One region of the Candidatus Nitrospira salsa genome, then DNA from elsewhere that is predicted to be linked to it. Evidence: riboswitches for the same ligand, from Rfam matches in the RefSeq annotation. Region 1 holds a riboswitch; each other region holds the start of a gene.
What was found. Region 1 has a riboswitch for cyclic di-GMP ahead of ACWQXP_RS06170 (sigma-70 family RNA polymerase sigma factor). Riboswitches for the same ligand answer to the same signal wherever they lie in the genome.
Positions count from the first base shown of each region.

Region 2: linked by a shared signal. The riboswitch ahead of ACWQXP_RS08160 (ATP-binding protein) and the one ahead of ACWQXP_RS06170 (sigma-70 family RNA polymerase sigma factor) in region 1 are both predicted to bind cyclic di-GMP.
Region 3: linked by a shared signal. The riboswitch ahead of ACWQXP_RS18270 (response regulator) and the one ahead of ACWQXP_RS06170 (sigma-70 family RNA polymerase sigma factor) in region 1 are both predicted to bind cyclic di-GMP.

Region 1 is NZ_CBCUCO010000002.1:942,887-949,644, reverse strand. It holds gene lptF (LPS export ABC transporter permease LptF) at 1-720, shown strand, start outside; gene lptG (LPS export ABC transporter permease LptG) at 725-1,813, shown strand; cyclic di-GMP riboswitch class I at 2,145-2,237, shown strand; gene ACWQXP_RS06170 (sigma-70 family RNA polymerase sigma factor) at 2,353-3,243, shown strand; gene ACWQXP_RS06165 (cell wall hydrolase) at 3,245-3,826, opposite strand; gene ACWQXP_RS06160 (hypothetical protein) at 4,303-4,854, shown strand; gene trxA (thioredoxin) at 5,093-5,440, shown strand; gene recN (DNA repair protein RecN) at 5,467-6,758, shown strand, end outside.
Region 2 is NZ_CBCUCO010000002.1:1,377,926-1,384,683, forward strand. It holds gene ACWQXP_RS08155 (PAS domain S-box protein) at 1-3,027, opposite strand, end outside; cyclic di-GMP riboswitch class I at 3,260-3,352, shown strand; gene ACWQXP_RS08160 (ATP-binding protein) at 3,515-4,696, shown strand; gene ACWQXP_RS08165 (response regulator transcription factor) at 4,721-5,116, shown strand; gene ACWQXP_RS08170 (ATP-binding protein) at 5,158-6,501, shown strand; gene zwf (glucose-6-phosphate dehydrogenase) at 6,640-6,758, opposite strand, start outside.
Region 3 is NZ_CBCUCO010000004.1:922,240-928,997, forward strand. It holds gene ACWQXP_RS18250 (hypothetical protein) at 65-748, shown strand; gene ACWQXP_RS18255 (hypothetical protein) at 804-998, opposite strand; gene ACWQXP_RS18260 (response regulator) at 1,351-1,962, shown strand; gene ACWQXP_RS18265 (ATP-binding protein) at 2,233-3,762, shown strand; cyclic di-GMP riboswitch class I at 3,867-3,961, shown strand; gene ACWQXP_RS18270 (response regulator) at 4,376-4,861, shown strand; gene ACWQXP_RS18275 (ATP-binding protein) at 4,920-6,758, shown strand, end outside.

The DNA.
Region 1 (6,758 bases):
CAGCCCTGGTCCAATGTGTCATTAAAAGGCTTGGCGATGAGCGTAATTGAGGATCAACTTAGCCTGGCGCTTGATTCCGGGGTGTTTAATGAGCCGATCCCAAATCTGACGATTTACGTTCCGGACCCGAAACACGCGCAGCGTGTTCGAGGGGTGTTTATTTCAGACCAACGTGATCCGGTCAAGCCATTAATTATTGTGGCGAAATCATTTCGGGTTTTACATGATGGAGGACGAAAGCAGTTGGGATTACGGTTGTTGGATGGCGCCATTCATCAGGTGCCTCCTGATCTGCGGTATTATCACGAGGTGGGTTTTGAAACCTATGACTTTTGGATGGACGTTCCGCCGCCAGAAGGGATGGGGACGACGCAACGAAAAAGTTATCAAGAGATTATTCAAGATTTGGATACCTCAAACTGGCAAGACTCAGGACAACTCCGTCGGTTAATGGAGCATTACAAGGATTTGGGTTTCCCGGTCTCGGCTTTGTTACTCGGCCTGCTGGGCTTTCCGATTGGAATCATTTCCAAACGATCAGGGAAGAGCGGAGGATTCGCCATCGGCATTGGAATCATCGTGGGATTTTACTTGCTCAATATCATGGGAGAATTTCTTGTCACAACCTACGTCGTTCATCCGTTTATCGGCGCGTGGTTTCCCAACGTGATGATCTTAGGTTTAACCGGGTTTCTCTATGTGAGAGCCAGTAGGAATTAGTCGTATGGGTGTTTTGTTTTGGTACATGTTTCGCCAATACACCAAAGTGTTTCTTATGTGCGTGAGTGCGTTATTGACGGTCTACCTTGTGGTTGACTTTTTCGAAAAACTTCGAAAATTTCTCAAATATGATGCGGATCTGTCCTCCATGCTGCTGTATTTTTTCTACCGAATCCCAGATATTTGTTTTCAAATTACCCCACTTGCTGCGCTCATGGGAACATTATTAACGCTTGGCTTCCTCAATAAAAGTGCCGAAATTACAGCGATGCGGAGCTGCGGTATGAGTTTTTATCAAGTTGCCTCACCGTTCTTCGCCGTTGGAATTATTGTGAGCGCCATTTTATTTAGCTTTACTGCGGTGTTTGTGCCACTCGCGAATATTCAAGCGGATTATGTCAGGACGGTGCTCATTGAGAAGAAGCCTGCGGCACTGTCGGTGTCTCCGGATCGTGTGTGGTTGCGATTAGGACAAGATGGACTGCTCAAGATTGGTGAGGTGAAGGATGAGGGACAGCGTCTCAGCACGATTAGCTTGTATCGAGTGGATGAACAGTTTCAACTGCATGAAATTATCGAATCTCCAGAGGCACGATATGCAAACAAAGGATGGGAGTTGCGTGACGCCACACGCCGTGTCGTGCAAGCGGGAGGCGAAGTGACCGCTGACCGTTATGCGCAATTAGCACTGGGGCTTCCTCTTACTCCTGAAGACTTCCGGACATGGCTGGCGCTGGATTCGAAAAATATGACACTCAAACAGCTAGGAGCGTATGTCCAGCGATTGAAACGAGATGGTCACAGTAGTAGTCGTTTTGCCACAGACTATTGGGGGCGAGTGGCGTTTTCAGCCATGACGTTGGTCATGACGATTTTGGGGCTAGCCATCAGTTTGTTGAAAACAGGAGTTCGTGATCATGCCGTCGCAAAGGGCATCGGACAAGCCTTGGGAATTGGATTCCTCTTTTGGGTGACGCATTCCTTTGGTATGGTACTCGGAAAAAATGGAGCCCTTGTGCCCATTGCTGCAGGGTCGTTTGCTTGTCTGATGTTTTTAGTGATTGGGTTGAATCTGTTCTTAAGAACCAGGTGACGACCCTCCTTTTCTTTCCTTTGTGCCACCTGATGGGTAGTCGTGTGAGAGGTGCTCTTCCCTATCAGTCTTCAAACGCCTTCTCATTTTGTTAACCGATTTTCCCTCTTTTTCTTTCTTTTCAAGAATTTCCTGTCTATTCGTTCCTGTTGAATGTTTCATGTTCTGAATTCTTAGAGGGGAACGTCTCGTGTTCTTCAATGTTGTTGCCTTCCAGGAGGCCTTAACTCTTTTCTGAATTGTCCCGAAATAGAGAGATGATAGAGGAACTGTGTATATGAATTGCCGTGGGGGGAGTGCACGTAGTGCTATGAGATGATCTAACGAAATGTGGTGATAAAGGCAAACTATCCGTAAGGGTAGGACGCAAAGCCGAGAGACCTGCACTGATTCTGATTGATTGTAGGTTCGTCTGGTTGCCGAACGAAAATTTCAGGCGACTATGGCATGAGCGTTCATCCGGAAGGATGGACGCTTTTTTTTGCCATGAACAAGATTGTTTAAACACCGCGGGGGGTGTGCTGACTCAGGAGAATTGGATGGCCAAGCAGTCTCATCATGTTGATGTTGGAGAGCCAGCGGCTCGCATGGACGTGCCTGTTCATGCGTCTGAGAAATCAGGTTCTCCTCTTTCTCATCAAGATCCTGCGGAGATCTTAAAAGAGTTTTTCCCAATGATTCGTCGAATTGCCGGGAATTTAGCCTCACGAAATCCGGCATCTCTCGATATTGAAGATCTCACGAGTGCTGGGGTGATTGGGTTATTGGGAGCTATAACTCGCTTTGATCCTGAACGGGAAACGAAATTTTGGACGTTTGCAGAATATCGCATTCGCGGGATGATGCTTGATGAAATACGGGCAATGGACTGGATTCCGCGTTCTGTTCGTGCACGAAATGATCAAATTCGCCAGGTCAGTACAGAGTTTGTGCAAAAAGAAGGACGATATCCCACCAGAGATGAGATTGCGGCACTTTTGGGGGTCACGCAGGAAGAGTTAGATGCCACGTCTCTTCGAGAAACACGATTGCTCAGTCTTGATGTGCCGATGGGGTCTCAAGAAGAAACCTTTACACTCAAAGACGTGTTGCCCGATGAAGAACAATTGGATCCATATGCTGTGTGCTTATCGTCAGAGTCTAATCAAGCGCTTGATGTGGCTCTGGCGAAATTATCGACTCGGCAGCAAGATGTGTTGCAGCACTATTATTTTCACGGGTTAACGATGAAGGAAATTGGGGCTCGCTTAGGGTTAACTGAGTCGGGTGTGTGTCGGGTGCATACCGAGGCCCTGCGGAAGTTACGAGTCGGGCTCAAAGATTTTGAAGACGCTTCAAATGGGAAATTGCAGAAATTTCAGTCAAAAAAAAGACATTCCAGAAAAAAACGATTGGCTCAGTCATGTAAACTAGACGAAGCCAAAAGCTGAATCAGACCTGGAGCCGGCCAGGGGGAACAAAGAACTCATGCCCACCAATCGAGGCAACTTTATGACTGACCGTGGCCCATCTGGGAGTCTCAACTAATCGAGGGTTATAAAATAAGAGTGCGCCTTGTACGATTTTTCTTCCATCCTGTACCATCCGCCAAGCTAGCAAACTATCCTGCATTCGTGATTCACTAATTCTATGCCGAACATCCTCTGGTGTTGCGTGATTCCAGGGTTGAAACTGTAAACGTTTCAGGACGGTGCCTTTCACAGTTCCGTCGCTCTGGTATTTGGCATGCATTCGATTTCGAATGACGGCAGCAACCGCTAATTTTCCAGCAAAACTCTCTCCACGCGCTTCAAGGTAGATCGTGAGGGCTGCAAGTCGGTCGTCAGTGAGCGGTGCGGTGGTTTCAAGGAGAGATTGAGCAACAACTGATTGTAGGTCAGGTTTTTTTTGCACAAGTATGAACGGAGAAAATGCCGCAGAGTTGTTTGTTCCCGTAGGAAGGAGCACGACCAGGATGATCACAATCCCCAAACTCAGAATGAATCGACATAAATGTTTTATTGCGTTCGGCATCTCGTATTCACCATGACTAAAGGGTTGGGGAATCTCAGGTTCATTGCATTTCAATGGGTGCCTGCCTGTCGCAGTTCTATATGGCAAGGGTCATGCCCTGGGAGTTGAGCTATGGCTGTCGTTCATATTTGTTCGTGAATAGCGTATATTGTAGGAGTATTGAGAGAAAACTGGAGCAATAGTGTATAGAACTATTTCAAAAAGTCAATGAAATTGAGGTGTATTCTGTTAAGGAAGTTGACATTTAAAAGATTCATTCTAGATGGTTAAAAAAGGTTTTCGCCGAAATAGACAACAAAATCAGTGACTATTTGGCATGACAAGAATATCGACGACTCTCTGTTAAGTTTTAAAGTACATAATAATAACCGTCGCCTTCAGGCAGAATGATGAGGGAATTTACGATATCGACGTGAAACTGTGAGAAGGCGTCTCTCCTGCTAAGCACGAGCGGACATATTGAGGGAGGTATTGCAATGAATGGTCAACGGATTCAATCTTTGATTGTTGTTGGATTAGTCATCGGGGTATTGATGGCCGGATTTCTTGCACCTCAAAGCGTGTTTGCCACACAACGAATTCAGGATGCTTTATCGGCCTCACATCTTCATCGGGCTAAACTGTATGTGGCGGCAGGAGATTATCGACGTGCGGTTGAAGCTTGTCAGAAGTATTTGGATGAGGTTCCTTCCGTTGAGGGCTATGTGTATCTTGCCTATGTTTATGAGGCGATCGAGGGGTATCTCGCAGATCTACAAAAACGCGATGACTGGGTCAAGGTGGGACAGGTGGCATTAAATCTGACCTCACGAAAACTTATTGACATCATTGACCCACCAAACGTCATGCCACGCATGGCTCGAGAAATGATTCACGAAGGTCTTCGTCAACAATTTGATATCACTTCGGCGATGGCCAATCGACTGGATTCGAAACATACCGAAAAGATGTGGATTCAACAGAATGCTTGGCGAGAAGCCCATCCGGGTGATTGGTGGTCCGGAGTGCCGGAAAAATGGGATTGGTGAAATCGTGAAGCGTCGTTCGTGCCTGCGCGCTGTAGCGCTTTCAGCCTTCGTAGCCACTTCGGCGAAGTAGGCCCGGCGCGCAAGCGTGAAGCGACGGCACGATACGAAATACGAACGACGAGATACGAACTGCGAGCAACGAGATACGCGTAAGAATGTTGACAGTATCCGGAATCTCAGTTTAGGATGAAGACTTGCTGAATTTGGTTTTCACTCATGTATAGCAAAGGGGGCGCGCGTGTCCACATTGGTTGCACAAGCTACGGCAGAAAATTGGGAAACTGAAGTTGCGACATCCTCAGATATTGTGATGGTAGATTTTTGGGCAGTGTGGTGTGGCCCTTGTCAAATGGTTGCCCCTGTCGTCGAAGAATTAGCCCAAGAATATCAGGGCAAACTGAAAGTCATGAAGCTAAACACGGATGAAGTTCCTGAAGTTGCGGGAAAATTCCAAATTATGAGTATCCCGACAATTTTGTTCTTTAAAGGTGGCGAGCCAGTCGAGAAAATCGTTGGTGCTCGCTCTAAACAGCAATTTAAACAAGTGATTGATTCCCTCCTGGCACAGTCATCCGCAACGGCATAAGCCCGTTGCGTCGATGACGGGGTTCTATGCTCACTGAGCTCCGCATTTCCAACTTTGCGCTTATCGATCAATTGCAGCTTGAATTTCCGGAAGGGTTCATCGTCTTCACCGGAGAAACAGGCGCAGGCAAATCGCTCCTTGTTGATGCTCTGGAGCTCATTGCTGGCGGTCGTGCCTCTGCTGAACATATTCGGTCCGGAGCGGAGCAAGCGACCATTGAAGCCGCGTTTGCGTTACCTTCCAACAGTTCACTGATTCCTCAACTTGAGGAGCAGGACCTTTTGAGTGATGGCGAGACCGACCTCATCATCAGGCGAGTCCTTTCCCGCAACGGAAAAAATAAAACCTATATCAATGGGGCTCTTACCCCGATTCAAGGTGTCCAGATCATCACAAGCCGCTTGCTTGATATTCATGGGCAGCATGATCAGCAGTCTCTCTTGTCTGCGCAGGCGCAACTTGACGTCCTAGATGGCTTTGGCCGGACGAAGACGTTGAGAGAGTCGTATGCTCAAACATACCAAGAGTGGCGTCGGCAGGAGCGTGCACTAGCTGACAAGATGACGAAACGTGATGAGCAGGGCCGTCATCTGGAGATGAAACAATTCCAGTTTCAAGAGTTACGAGAGGCGAATCTTCAGGTTGGCGAAGAAGAATTCCTGACCCAAGAACATCAACGCCTTCGTCATCGAGAGCGGATTGGTGAAATTGTGGAGCACGCATATCAACTCTTATATGAAGGTGATGCCTCCGTCATGGAACAGTTGCAGATCATCACAACTCGTATTCAAGAACTTGAGGCGATTGATGTAAGTGTTAGAGAATGGTCGCCGTTAGGGGAAACGGCAACCGTCACGCTTCACGAATATGCAGACCGCCTTCGAAGCTATCGCGATACGCTTGAGTATGATCCGGGACGGCTTGGTGACCTGGATGATCGCATAGCCAAACTTCAGCGATTGAAAAAGAAGTATAGTGCGTCAATCGATGAATTAATTCTGTTGCATGACGAATTGGAAAGCGAACTGAGCGGCAACAGTGATGTTGATCAGCAAATTGAGCAATTACGCCAACAGGTTGAGGGGTTACGTGGCCAAGTAGAAAAAACGGCGCAAGACTTATCAGGAAAGCGTCGTAAGGCAGCAAAGAAATTAGAGAAAAAGATTGCTGAGGAGTTTACCGAGCTGAAAATGAGTAACGTCCGACTCACTGTCCAGATGGATGAATTGTCAGATGTTGAGAAGTTTGGCCCTACAGGGAAGGATACGGTTGAATTCATGTTTTCAGCCAATCCTGGAGAACCGCTACATCCACTGGC
Region 2 (6,758 bases), 440 kb from region 1:
TGGGGCTCCATCCGTAGTGGAGAAGTAGCCGATCTCAATCCATTTCTCATGCTTATCGTTATATTTCATCGCATTGGTAATTAGATTGCGGAAGATTTCCCCAATTCTGACATGATCACAGTATACAATGGGCAAAGACCTCGGAATGCGGACAGCCACGCCACATTCCTGTAACCGGATATCCAGGGAATCCAGGATCTCATCCAGAATCTTCTGAACATCGGTCGACGTCACCGCAAGTTCAGTACGTCCCACTCGAGAGTAATAGAGAAGTGAATTGATCAGATCCTCCATCCGTTTCGACAAGCGAAGAAGCGTCTCACAGCGCGACTGCCCCTCTGCATTCAATTGATGTCCATAATCCTCAAGGAGAATCGTTGAATAATTATAGATTCCTCGTAAGGGCTCCTTCAGATCATGGGAGGTAATATAAGCAAAGTCATCCAATTCCTGATTCGAGCGATATAAGTCATCCATGTATTGACACAAGGTAGTTTCCTGTTTTTTGCGCGCCGTCACATCTTTAACCGACGCCAGCATCAAAATTTCTGATTCAGACGGAACCGGACACAAGCCGATTTCCACAAGAAATTCCAATCCGTCTTTCCGCCGCGCATAAAGATGACTTTCCTCACCAAACGTTCGTGCCTCAGGTTGAGCAAAAACTCTGGCTCGATAATCTGGATACTGTTCACGAAACCGTTCCGGCACTAAACATTCAACGGTCTGGCCAAGCAGCTCGCCTCGCTCATACCCAAACTGTTCTTCCAATGTCTGATTCGCCATGACGATGGCGCCGTTTTCATTGACTATCAGCAACCCGCTGGGCACAGCTTCAATCACACGATTAAGTTGTTCTTGATGGCGTTTTCGCTCAGTGATGTCTCGAAAGGTCACCACGGCACCAATGAGCTGTCCGCGATCATCACGAATTGGGGTACTGGTATATTCGACAGGAAAACTTGTCCCGTCTTTGCGCCACAAGACTTCATCCTCGACAGTTTGGGTGGCTCCTAATAAATACGCTTTGTACATCGGACAGTCTTCACCTGGATAGCAAGATCCATCAGGTTTGGTGTGGTGAACCTTCATGTGCATCATCGTCCCCAAGAGCTCAGCCGGTTCATACCCTAACGTCTGTGCTGCGGCAGGATTGACGAAGGTCGTCTTTCCGTTAAGATCTAATCCCCAGATACCTTCGCCAGAAGAATTCAAGATCTGTTTATTCAATTCGGAAAGTTTGAGGTGTGCTTGTTCCGCCGCATGACGTTCAATGGCGGTGGTTATGCGATCTGACACAGTCTGGAGACTGCGTAAGGCATACTCCGTTAATGGACGCCGGGAAAACATCCCCATGACACCCAGGACATTCTGACCGCTCATCAATGGATATCCAGCGAACGCCACCAGGCTTTCCTGCTTCACCCACTCTTGATCTGGTACTCGCGGATCTCCGATCACGTCGTTTGTCAGATGGGGCCGCTTCTCAGAGGCGATTTTCCCGATTTTAAATTGACCGACAGGAATTCGCCCATGAGCTCCGTCTTGGTGTGTGTAGAGCCCTGCACTCGCCCGTAGTTCCAGTATTTGCTCGGAAGTATTGAGAATCCAGATACGGGCTAAGGCCGCATCAAGGTTCTGTACCAAGGCTTCAGCGCACCCCTGGAGCATTCCCTCAATATCGTGACTCTGCTGGATCACACGTCCGACCTCCGCATCCAGCGCCACCATTTTGTTTCGCTCACGCAAGGTGAATTCCGCCTGTTGCCGATCGGTAATGTCTTTAAATGTGACAACGGCACCTTGCAACGTACCCATTTGGTCACGAATCGGAGTACTGGTGTATTCGACGGGAAAACTGCTTCCATCCTTGCGCCAGAGAACCTCGTCATCCACCTGATGAACAATCCCATCCTTGAACGCCGCATACATCGGACATGATTCACGAGGATACGGAGATCCATCCGGCTTGGTATGGTGCATCGTGACATGCATGGGGACTCCAAGTAATTCCTCTGACGTGTATCCCAACATAGCCGCTCCAGCCGGATTCACAAAAGTCGTATTCCCATGAGTGTCAAGCCCGAAAATGCCGTCTCCCGCGGACTGTAAGATGAGTGCGTTGAGGGACTCACTTTGTAATAAGGCTTCCATGGTCTGTTTTTGTACAGTCGTATCGATGACGGAAGCCAACACACGAGAACCCTTGGACGTCACGAGAGGGGCCAATCCAATGTCGAGAGGAAACTCTGAGCCATCTTTTCGAAGGCCATAGAGGTCACGGCCGCTCCCCATAGTACGCATAGAAGGTGAGTCGAAATACGCCATTCGATAGTGAGGATGGTGGTGACGAAAGCGCTCGGGAATAAGGACTTCAATCGTTTGACCAAGCAGTTCTTCACGTCTATAACCAAATTGCTGGAAGATGTGCGTGTTCGCCTGAACGATCGTCCCATCCGGGTCAATCACGACCATCCCGTTCGAGGCAATTTCCAAAAGGTATTCAAAATAGTCTTTATACTGGTGTTCCTGTTCAAGGCGCATTCGTAATTCGAGTTGAGTCATGACTTGCCTCGAGACGGCAGACAAGGCCACTCGTTGTTCCTGTGACAATGAGCGAGGGACTTGGTCAATCACACAGAGCGTACCGATCGGCATCCCATCGAGAGTCTGTAAAGGCGAGCCCGCATAAAACCGTACGTTTGGATCCTCGGTGACAAGAGGATTGTCCATAAAGCGCACATCGGTTAACGCATCAGATACTTCAAACACTCCTGCTTCAAGAATGGCATGAGCACAAAAGGCCATGTCTCGAGGGGTCTCAATTGCTGTTATGCCTACTTTCGATTTAAACCATTGGCGGTGTTCATCAATCAGACTGATCAGGGCGATAGGTGTCTGACAAATATACGCAGCGAGCTTCGTCAAGTCATCGAACGATGGTTCTGGCATCGTATCAAGAACCTGATATCGAGCAAGCGCAGCCAGACGCTGATTTTCATTTGAAGGCAATTGAGCTGGGATCACGTGTAGTCCCTCATATTATATTGTTCGGCCTATCGTTACCTCGGCTTAAGAATGTGCCCCATATAGTGATGAGACACATTTGAGCCCGACCTGTCTTTAATGAACTGACTCAACACCTCGACATGAGCACTGACACACTTATTGTTCCAAAACTCCATGACGTCTCTCGCCATTCTTGCCTCTGACATTCTTCGCCTAAAGCTTCGCTCAGGCAAACCGATAACAGAAGATATAGTGAAAAAAGCAAACCATCCGTGAGGATGGGACGCAAAGCCAAGGGACCCAGTGAAACATCGTTCACTCAGAGGTACGCCCGGTTGCCGCTTACCACAACCTCCCCTCCACGCTTGCGTCTCCTCCATCGGAATAAACGTATCCTGTATACCCCTTTCTTTTGTTGTCGGCTCATAGTGTCAATAGCCATGAACAGGCATGAATGTAATGCAAACGTGAACCAACAGATGAGCAGATGGATGAGGATAAATCGATGAGGTCGTCCCAAAATCCTGGAACAGACGTATTGAAAGTATTACTTATTGACGATGATGAAGATGATGCCCTCATCACGCAAACATTACTTGCCGATGTTCCTGGTTCACCCTTCGAGATGGACTGGGAGCAATCCTATGAACGTGGATTGGCGATGATCAAAGAAGATACCCATGATATTAATCTTGTCGACTATCAGCTCGGCCCCCACACAGGCATTGAAATCTTACATGAAATTCATGGTCGAGGACTTCAGGCACCCGTCATTTTACTCACGGGACAGGGAAGTGAATCGATTGTATTGGAAGCTATGCGGTCAGGAGCATCAGACTATATTCCTAAAGGGTCTATGTCCTCCGAGAATATCGAACGAGCTATTCGCCATGCCGTCGAAAAGAGCAAGCTTCAAAAAAATCTTGACGATCATCATCACCAACTTCAACAGGCCAATGCCAACTTATTAAGAAAAAACGAAGAAATTCAACGGTTTTATCATGTGCTCGCTCATGAGCTCAAAACGCCCCTCACCGCGGCCAGTGAATTTGTTGAAATCATGCTCGAAGGCCTCGCGGGACCGCTGACTCCAACCCAACAAGAATATTTAGAAATTGTTGACGGCTGTTGTGATTCGTTACGACAAAATATTAATGATCTGTTTGACATTACGCGACTAGAAACCGGGAAACTCAGTGTCAATCCTCAACCAGACTTACTGGACAATTTGATTCATCAGGTTGCGACGTCTCTCGTTCCCATGGCACAGCATAAAGAGATTCACCTTGAATACTCGCTTGCGCCTGATCTACCGACGGTCGCCATGGATCAACACCGCATTCGTCAAATCTTGAATAATCTTCTAGGGAATGCCTTGAAATACACGCCCAAAGGCGGAAAGGTAAAAGTTGAGGTCACCCATGATGTCGTGGATGAGGAACGGGTGAGAATTGCCGTTTCTGATACAGGGTCTGGTATTGCCAACGACCAGCTTGAGCATATTTTTGATCGTCTTTATCAAATTCGAAATGATGACTCACCATCCGTCGCCGGCTTGGGACTTGGGCTCTATATTTCTCAAGAATTGGTGAAGCTTCATGGCGGAACGCTGTCAGTGCAAAGTTCCCCTGATACGGGAAGTACATTTTTCTTTACTCTTCGTAAATCCCCTCAACCCGAATCGTAGAAGAAGCGAGAAAGAGAGACCATTATGCAAAAAAATATTTTGGTTGTCGAAGACGATGAACGTATCGTGAAAGCCTTGAGCGTTCGATTGAATGCCAAAGGCTATCATGTCCTTGCCGCCTATGATGCGATCATGGCCATTCAAAAAGCCATGGAACAACCTCCAGACCTCATGCTTCTTGATATTACCATGCCCGGAGGGAATGGATTGACTATCGCTGAGCGCATCAAATCCTCAACAAAGACCGCTCACATTCCCATTATTTTTCTGACTGCCAGCAAAGAGCCACATTTACATAAACAAGCACTCGACCTCGGTGCCGTAGCATTTTTCGAAAAACCATTCGATTTCGAAGAACTCCTCGCCACAGTCCGAGCCGCCTTGGAACACCCGAACGTAAATTTGTCCGTCACCGGGTGAACAACGACGCACGTGATATTTTCGAAAAAGACGATCGCAACATGACCACAACCATTGATCAAAAATTTGCAACTGAGACCATTCACCTCCTACTCATCGAAGACGAAGAAGATGATGCCATCATCGCGCATTCGCTCCTCTCGAATATCCGAGGTGTCGACTTTAAGATTGATTGGGTTTCTTCCTATGAAGAGGCGCACGCTTCAATTGTGCAAAGCCATCATCATGTCTGTCTACTCGACTACTGTCTTGGCGCTCGTACCGGACTTGAGTTGTTACATAACGCACTTCAGTATGGCTGTAAAACACCTATTATCATGATGACCGGAACCACTGATCGACACATTGACTTCCAAGCCATACAACTGGGAGCCGCAGACTATCTCATAAAAGGGCAAATTGACGCCCCCCTACTCGAACGAGTGATCCGTCATGCCAGAGAGCGGAAAAAGGCTCAGGTCGAACGGGAAGCACTCCATGCAAAACTATTGGAAACCTCTCGCCAGTTAGGCATGGCTGATATTGCCATCAATATTCTCCATAATGTGGGAAACGTCCTGACAAGTATCAATGTGTCGGCCGGATTAATCTGCCAATCTCTACGGCAGTCACATGTCCAGGAAATCAGCCTTGTCGCCACCATGCTGCAAACCCATCATGATCAACTTGGCGAGTTTTTCACGAACGACCCTAAAGGCAAACTAATCCCACAATATCTTGAAGAACTTGGCAAAGATTTATCCTCTCGCGTTCAACAGACCGTCACGGAAGCGGAATCCCTGGTTTCCAAAGTGAACCACGTCATACAAATCATTAATGCGCAACAAAATATCGCGAAACCAGGCGGGATGCAGGAACCCGTTCGTCTTGCTGATTTGGTCGAACAGGCCCTCATGATCAGTCGTCGAGAACTAGAGGAACATCACATTGAGATTGTCCAAGAATATACCGATCTTCCGCAAGTCGTTGTTGACAAACATCAAGTGTTGCAAATCCTTGTGAATCTCATTTGTAATGCCAAGCAAGCGATGATGGCTCAAGAGCGGGAGCATCATCGCCTGACATTGCGTATTGAATCCTGTCCTGAACAAGAGGGATTTTTGCAAATACAGGTTACAGACAGCGGGGTGGGAATTCCATCAGAACATCTCACTCGCATCTTCGCTCAAGGGTTTACGACTAAAACGAAAGGGAATGGGATTGGTCTTCACAGCAGCGCCATCGCCGCCAAAAACTGTGGAGGGTCACTTCATGCAGAGAGCGATGGAAACGGTTCCGGAGCCACATTCACCCTAAAACTACCCAATACCGTGGCACAACAACCCGGGTCCATGTGTGTGGACTCACAACACCAATCAACAGATTTCAGCACACCACAACAATAAGTACTCCCTGCCCTACACACGTTCAAATCATCACGATCATAGACATGATCACGAAACATTTTTAGGGTCATAAGGTCAGTGAATCTTCAGCCATGCGTTGATGAATTGCAAAGAAAGCTTAGACGCATGCTGGCAGGATCATTCATAGTTTCGCCACATGCGGCCATCTTTGGCTAACAGAGCGTCAGCATCAGGCGGCCCCCACGTTCCAGCGGAATACGAATGAATCGCATGTGTTCCTAGACTATCCCACACCT
Region 3 (6,758 bases), on a different contig from region 1:
CCCTCAACGTACGTAGTTATTCGTGACCGATTAAAGCGGTGGGTGTGCGAGAGGAATTATGATCATGGACCTATCATTTACCCTTACGCCATATGACTTAAATCTTCTTCTCGCAGTTGGGATTGGACTGATTGTTCTTTCTATTCTGTATTTACGTTATCTGGTTATGTTGGAAAAAACGCACAGAGCTTTTTGTGCCATCCAGCCTGATGTTCACATTACAAGGCGTGCCACGATCTACTCGAATGGGGAAGATATCTTAACCGTGTATCTTCAAAATCTTGGAGATTCACAAGCCTCCGATATTCGTGTCACGGTTCATGGAGGGGAAGGGGTTTCCCCGCTACCGGTGATACCGATGATGGAGGCAGAGAGCAGGGAATATGAGGTTTGGATTAAAACGAGGTCAGATTCTCCGTTGCTTCAAGAAAAACGGGACAATATTCGCTTAACGATTTGTTACGGTGATCAATGGGGGAATCGCTACACGCTAGCCTACCCGGTAGTTCAGCGAGATGCCCTGCATCGTTGTGTGGCTCTTCAGCTTGTTGATGGTGCGAAGCCTCGCGTAGAGAAGCCGACGGTGTCATTTTGGCGAATGCGTCGGTGTCTCTATCGTCATTCCCGAAACGTGTCCAAGGCAAAGGTTCGTCTACCCAATGACTCGATTACCCCCAAACATCGCGGGATACGACATCAAGTGCCAATCCATTCTTTTTGGGAAGGCGGAAGAGGGCAAGGTGCTTAAGTAAGCCTATGAACGCCATTCCATATCCATATACGGTGATGATGACGTCTATCTTTTAGGAGTCAGGTTTTGCCGCATTATGGTCTTTCTTGATAGATGATGGAAGGTGATGTTTTCTCAATTCCCATCTGACACGCAACCGCTCAACCTTATCAATCACTTCTTCTTCCCTCTCAAGAGAGTTCTGGGGATGTCGCTGCCAATTGGTTTTTTCAAGATCTTTCAGTAAGTGCTCATAGCCTCGTTTCATGCGTTCGTCCATACCAGGGGTTGACCAGCACTAAATAAAAAGAAAAACCTCATCTTTCTGATCATTCGTCATAAAGGGAATTTTCTTGCCATGTGGCTGTTATTCCTATTCTTCCCATGGCAGTGAAACAGGTGCGGATGATTCCCCCGCTCAAGTTACTTGCATTTTCTTTATCCTAAACATAAGGACTTTCAACGTCGGAGAATACACAGAAATATCTCTTAGGTCTTAAGATTTGGCATTTCAAATCCGACGATACTAATGAATCTAGCCGACTCGTGGCAGGATTGCGGAATACGTGTTGACCAATGTTCATTTTTGATATTCCTGATGTTCAAATGGAGGCCAACTCATGACGGAGAGTATTCAGACGAATCGGCGAATTCTTGTGATTGATGACAACGTGGCCATTCACGAAGATTTTCGCAAGATCTTGTGTCAAGGATTCGATGCGACCTTACTTCACGAGGCACGGGGAGGCTTGTTTGATGATGTTCCTGCACAACAGACGATCGAACCGTTTGAGCTTGATTTTGCTGATCAGGGGCAGGAGGGGTACCGGATGGTTCAACAGGCTGCCCAGCAGGGGAAGCCGTATGCCGTGGCTTTTGTCGACATGCGAATGCCTCCTGGGTGGGATGGCGTGGAAACGATCGAACATCTCTGGGAAGTCGATGCCCATCTCCATGTGGTGATTTGTACCGCATTTTCAGATCACGATTGGGATCAAGTCATGGAACGATTACCGCAGAATGACAGACTTTTGGTGTTACGAAAGCCATTCGACAATATTGAAGTCTGGCAATTAGCGAATTCCCTGACCAAGCGATGGCATCAAGCTCAACATGACAAGGGGCAGTTTGATCTGATGGCGCAACTGGCGGATGAACGTGCCGAGGAATTTCAACGAGAAGCTGAACAAATTCAATTGGCGATGGTCGTGCCTCCTGCGAAACATGATTAACTACGAGTGATCGACCGCTTCCTTGTTCTCATGTTTTTGTCTTCCTTTCAAGTTATGAATATAGGCATTTGTTCATTATGGATGTGGCCGGTTGGCTTCGGAAAGTGCAGCCAAGGGTTTTTGAATAAAGTGGCGTAAGGGGCTGGTTTTTTTGTCTGGGATTTCCAGAAGGTGGCAGGCGATGCACTGGGTCAACAACATTTAGCCATCGTGAACTCATTGGGTCGAGAGTGTCCCTAGGTTACCCATACACAACGGAGGCGATGTCGTATGTCTGAAGCGCCTGTCCTCAATCGACGCATCCTGGTGATTGATGATAATCCTGCCATTATTGACGACTACCGAAAAGTATTAGGCTCTTCGACTTCAGAGTTCCCCATTTATGCTGCACGAGACACATTATTTGAGGAGAGTGTGAGGTCACCCTATCAAGAGACATTTGTTGTTGACAGTGCTGACCGGGGCTCTTCGGGTTTTGATCTGGTCAAGATGGCCGTGGAGCAAGAAAATCCTTATGCTGTGGTCTTTGTGGACATGCGAATGCCTTCAGGATGGGATGGGGTCGAAACCATTGAGCGAATTTGGGAAATAGATCCAGCCATTCAGGCGGTGATTTGTACCGCCTTCTCAGATCATCCATGGGACGAGGTGATTCCTCGCTTAGGACATCGCGATCAACTCCTTATTCTCCGAAAACCGTTCGATCCCATTGAAGTTCGACAATTAGCGAATTCGCTCACCTACAAATGGTATTGGGCGGGATATGCCAGGCTCCGTCTAGGCGAGTTAGAGCATCTCGTGGATCAGCGAATGTCTGAACTCCGTGCGGTCAATGCTCAATTAGAACATGATGTACTTCGCCGACAGTCGATCGAAACGCAACTCGCGCAGTCCATTCGAGACTTGGAACAACGGAATAAAGACCTGAGTGAAGCTCGAGATCATGCGCTAATCGAGGTGCATGAACGCGAACGAGCGGAGCTCGCACTTCGGAATAAAGCTGAAGAATTGGTACGATCCAATCATGAGCTTGACCAGTTTGCCTCTGTGGCCGCCCATGACCTTCAAGAACCTCTTCATACTATCCAAGTTTTTAGCGATTTATTGCGAGTGAAATGTGGAGGTGCGTTAAACGGATCTGGCCTCGAGTTCTTGGGGCGAATTCTCAAGGCTTCTGGTCGAATGCAACGGCTCATTCAAGACTTGCTGGTCTATTCTCGATTGGAACACCATGATCGAAGTGTTGAGTCAGTGGCGCTTGGCGAAGTCGTTGAGGACATTCTTCATGATTTTGCCGTGCGTATTGAAGAAACACATGCGAAGGTCGAAGTGGAGGACCTTCCGGTGATTGAATCCGACAAGACTCAAATGCGTCAGTTATTGCAAAATTTAATCGGGAACGCATTGAAATTTCACAAGCCACATGAAGCACCTGTCGTTCGCGTGTCTGCTCGCATGATGAAAGAGCGTCGTCAACAAGATGGACTGCGGGCACGTATGTTGTGCCAACTTCAAATCGAAGATGAAGGGATTGGTATGGATAGCCAATATACGGATCGTATTTTTGGGATGTTCAAACGTCTACATGGTCGAGATGAATTCGAAGGAACGGGGATTGGCCTAGCCGTCTGTAAGAAAATTGTTGATCGCTGTGGCGGTACCATTACCGTGCAGAGTCAGCTTGGAGAGGGGTCGACTTTTCTTCTCACGCTTCCAATGGGAAATTCTACCGAAACCGCGTGTGGGTCAGAAGCTGGAGTCAGTTCCACAGCTTTAAATCGTCCTGTGAGTGCCGAGTGAATACGAGTACCGTTTCAGTATCAAGGCCAGACTGTAACTGATTAAAATTACTAATAAAATCATTTCTCAAGTAATCCTGTTGGACACCGATAAAAGAGACAACAGGGTGCAAAGGGCAAACTACCTGAGAAGGTAGGACGCAAAGCTAAGGGACCTGAATTGGGAGGATGGTTCTTCCGGGGTTCGCCTGGCCGCCACACTGGTCAATGAAGCGTCATGGTCTGTTTGCGCCCATCTTGTCGATGGGCGTTTGTGTTTATGGAGCACGCTTCTCCCTCCAGTTTCCTATCCTTGCTCAGCGTAGAGGGACCCTACCATCCTGCTTTTGATCTTCGCACACGCGGTCTTGTTTTTGAGTAGATGTCGCATGACTTGCCAAAATGGGTCGCGCAAACCATAGGCAAATCCAATTACTTCCTGATTGATGATCTTTCCATGCCCGAACCGTCTGTTAATTATGACATTTCTGCGTTGAGATGCTGCATGATAAAAAACTCAATAATTTAACTAGATAGATCCTCGTGATTGGAGATGCCTAGCACCAGAAATACTGTGGGCGAGAAGCGCACGATTTCCCAGACGATGAGTTTTCTTTAGATAAAAGGAGGGCGTGATGATGAGTACCTGTATGCAAGCCGTTCCCTTCATTGTGTTAATGGCGGATGATAGTACTGATGACTGTTTGGTCGCGCAGGCGGCTTGGGATGAGTGTCGACTCGGACAAGATTTGCGGTTTGTGCATGATGGTGAAGAGTTAATGAATTATCTGACTCGTCGCGGGGTGTATGGTGATCCCGTGAAATCACCTCGCCCTGGTCTGATTATTTTGGATTTGAATATGCCCAAAAAAGATGGATGTTCGGCCTTAGTCGAGATTAAATCTGATCAAGAGTTGCAGGATATTCCCGTTTTGGTTTTGACAACCTCACGTGTCGCCAAGCATATCGATAGTGCCTATAACTTGGGCGCCCATTCGTTTATCACCAAGCCCAATAGTTTAGACGGGTATTTAGAGTTTATGAAAGGTATAACCAAATATCGAGCAAGCTTACAGGCGATGCATAGTCTACAGCGAGTCAAGCCTCTCCATCTGAATTAAGTACAGAAGAAACGTCAGCTAACGTCGAAGATGTTGAATCAGAGAAGGGTGCCTGGTCGTGGATGTTCTACAAGATACGAAATGCCGAATATTGGTTGTTCATGACCAGCTGAAAATTCATGCGGATTTTCGACAAATTTTTGACGAACTATTGGTAGGAACGTCTACATCTCGTCCATCGTTCGACGTTGAATATGTGAAAACGGGTGAGGCCGGTTTAGCATTCATTCGACAAGCCTTAGAAGCTAAATATCCCTATGCTCTGGTGTTTTTCGATGAAAATGTGGGGACGGGATGGTCAGGGGAAAAAACCATCGAAGAATATTGGCGTGTTGATCGCTTTCTCCATTGCGTTCTTTGCAAGGCCAATGTGAACAGTCAATGTGTTTTAGGGCTCGAGGGTAGTACGCATCGAGAGCAACTCTTGATTCTACGAAAGCCATTTCACGCGATCGACGTCCAACAAATTTTTACTGTCATGATACACAAATGGTCTCTTTCTCAACGTATCAGGTATCAGGTGGGAGGTGTCTCAACTGTGGCTGTTGCGCAACACTTACAGCTACAAGGAACCCATGCACAATTGAGTCAAGATATGGAGCCTCGTGGGAGTGTTGAGGCGCATAATTTTCGAACAGCCCAAGATTTGGACGGAACGAATTTTGAGCTGGCGAGGGCAAAAGATGAGTTGTCTGCTGCCAAAACGCATATGGAAAATATCATCGGATCGATGGCTGATACGTTACTGGTTATCAATGCTGATATGACTATTGAGGCGGTGAATCGTTCGTTGTTGACGTTATTAGGGTACGCAGAAGACGAATTACTTCGGGAATGTCCGAGTAAGATTTTTGGTGAAGAGTTGACTCAAGGCTCCATTATGGAAAGGCTGTATTTTCAGGGCGTGGTAAGTAACGTTGAAACCACGTACCATGCCAAAAATGGCCAAGTTATTCCCATGGCACTTTCCGGCTCACTGATGAAAGATGAAAGCGGGGTCATCCAGGGATTAGTGTGTGTTGCGCAAGATATAACCGAGCGCAAGCGCCTCGAAGCCGAGCGGCGTCAGTTTCAGGATCAACTTGTTGAAACATCTCGTCGTCTTGGTATGGCTGATGTGGCAACTAGCGTGCTTCATAATGTGGGGAATGTGCTGAACAGTATCAATGTCTCTGTTGGGATTATGGGGACGACGTTGCGGCAGTCGCTCGTGGGTGATGTCCGAAAAATCTCCCAAATGCTCAACGCTCACATGGATGACCTCAATGTCTATTTGTCTCGGGATGAGAAAGGCCGACAGATCCCTGGGTATCTCGCGCAGCTAGCTGACCACCTGCTTGATGAGCAGCGAGTGACACTTAAAGAGTTAGAGTCATTAATCGAAAGCTCAGAACATGCCAAGCAATGTGTGGCGATGCAGCAAGGAATGGTCAAAGCGGGTGGGCTGCATGAGCCCGTCGTGTTGGTTGATCTCATGGAGCAAGCCATGACAATCAATAAGGTGCTGCTAGAGAAACTGGAAGGGAAAATTGTTCGAGAATTCGTCGATACCCCAGAAGTGATTGTTGATAAGCATCAAACCTTGCAAATCTTGGTCAACTTAATTCGTAATAGCACGCAAGCGATGGAGACGGTTGATTCAAAAATACTCACGGTTCGAATTGGGCCTGCGACGAATAAACGAAATATGGTCCAGCTCGAAGTGACCGATACGGGTGTCGGCATTCATTCTGACCAGCTCACACATATTTTTTCTCAAGGTTTTACTACCAAGAAAGATGGACATGGGTTCGGACTGCACAGTGGAGCTCTCTTGGCCAAGAATATGGGTGGTTCGCTTCATGTGAAGAGTGATGGAGAAGGATACGGGGCAACATTTATCTTAACCTTGCCGGTT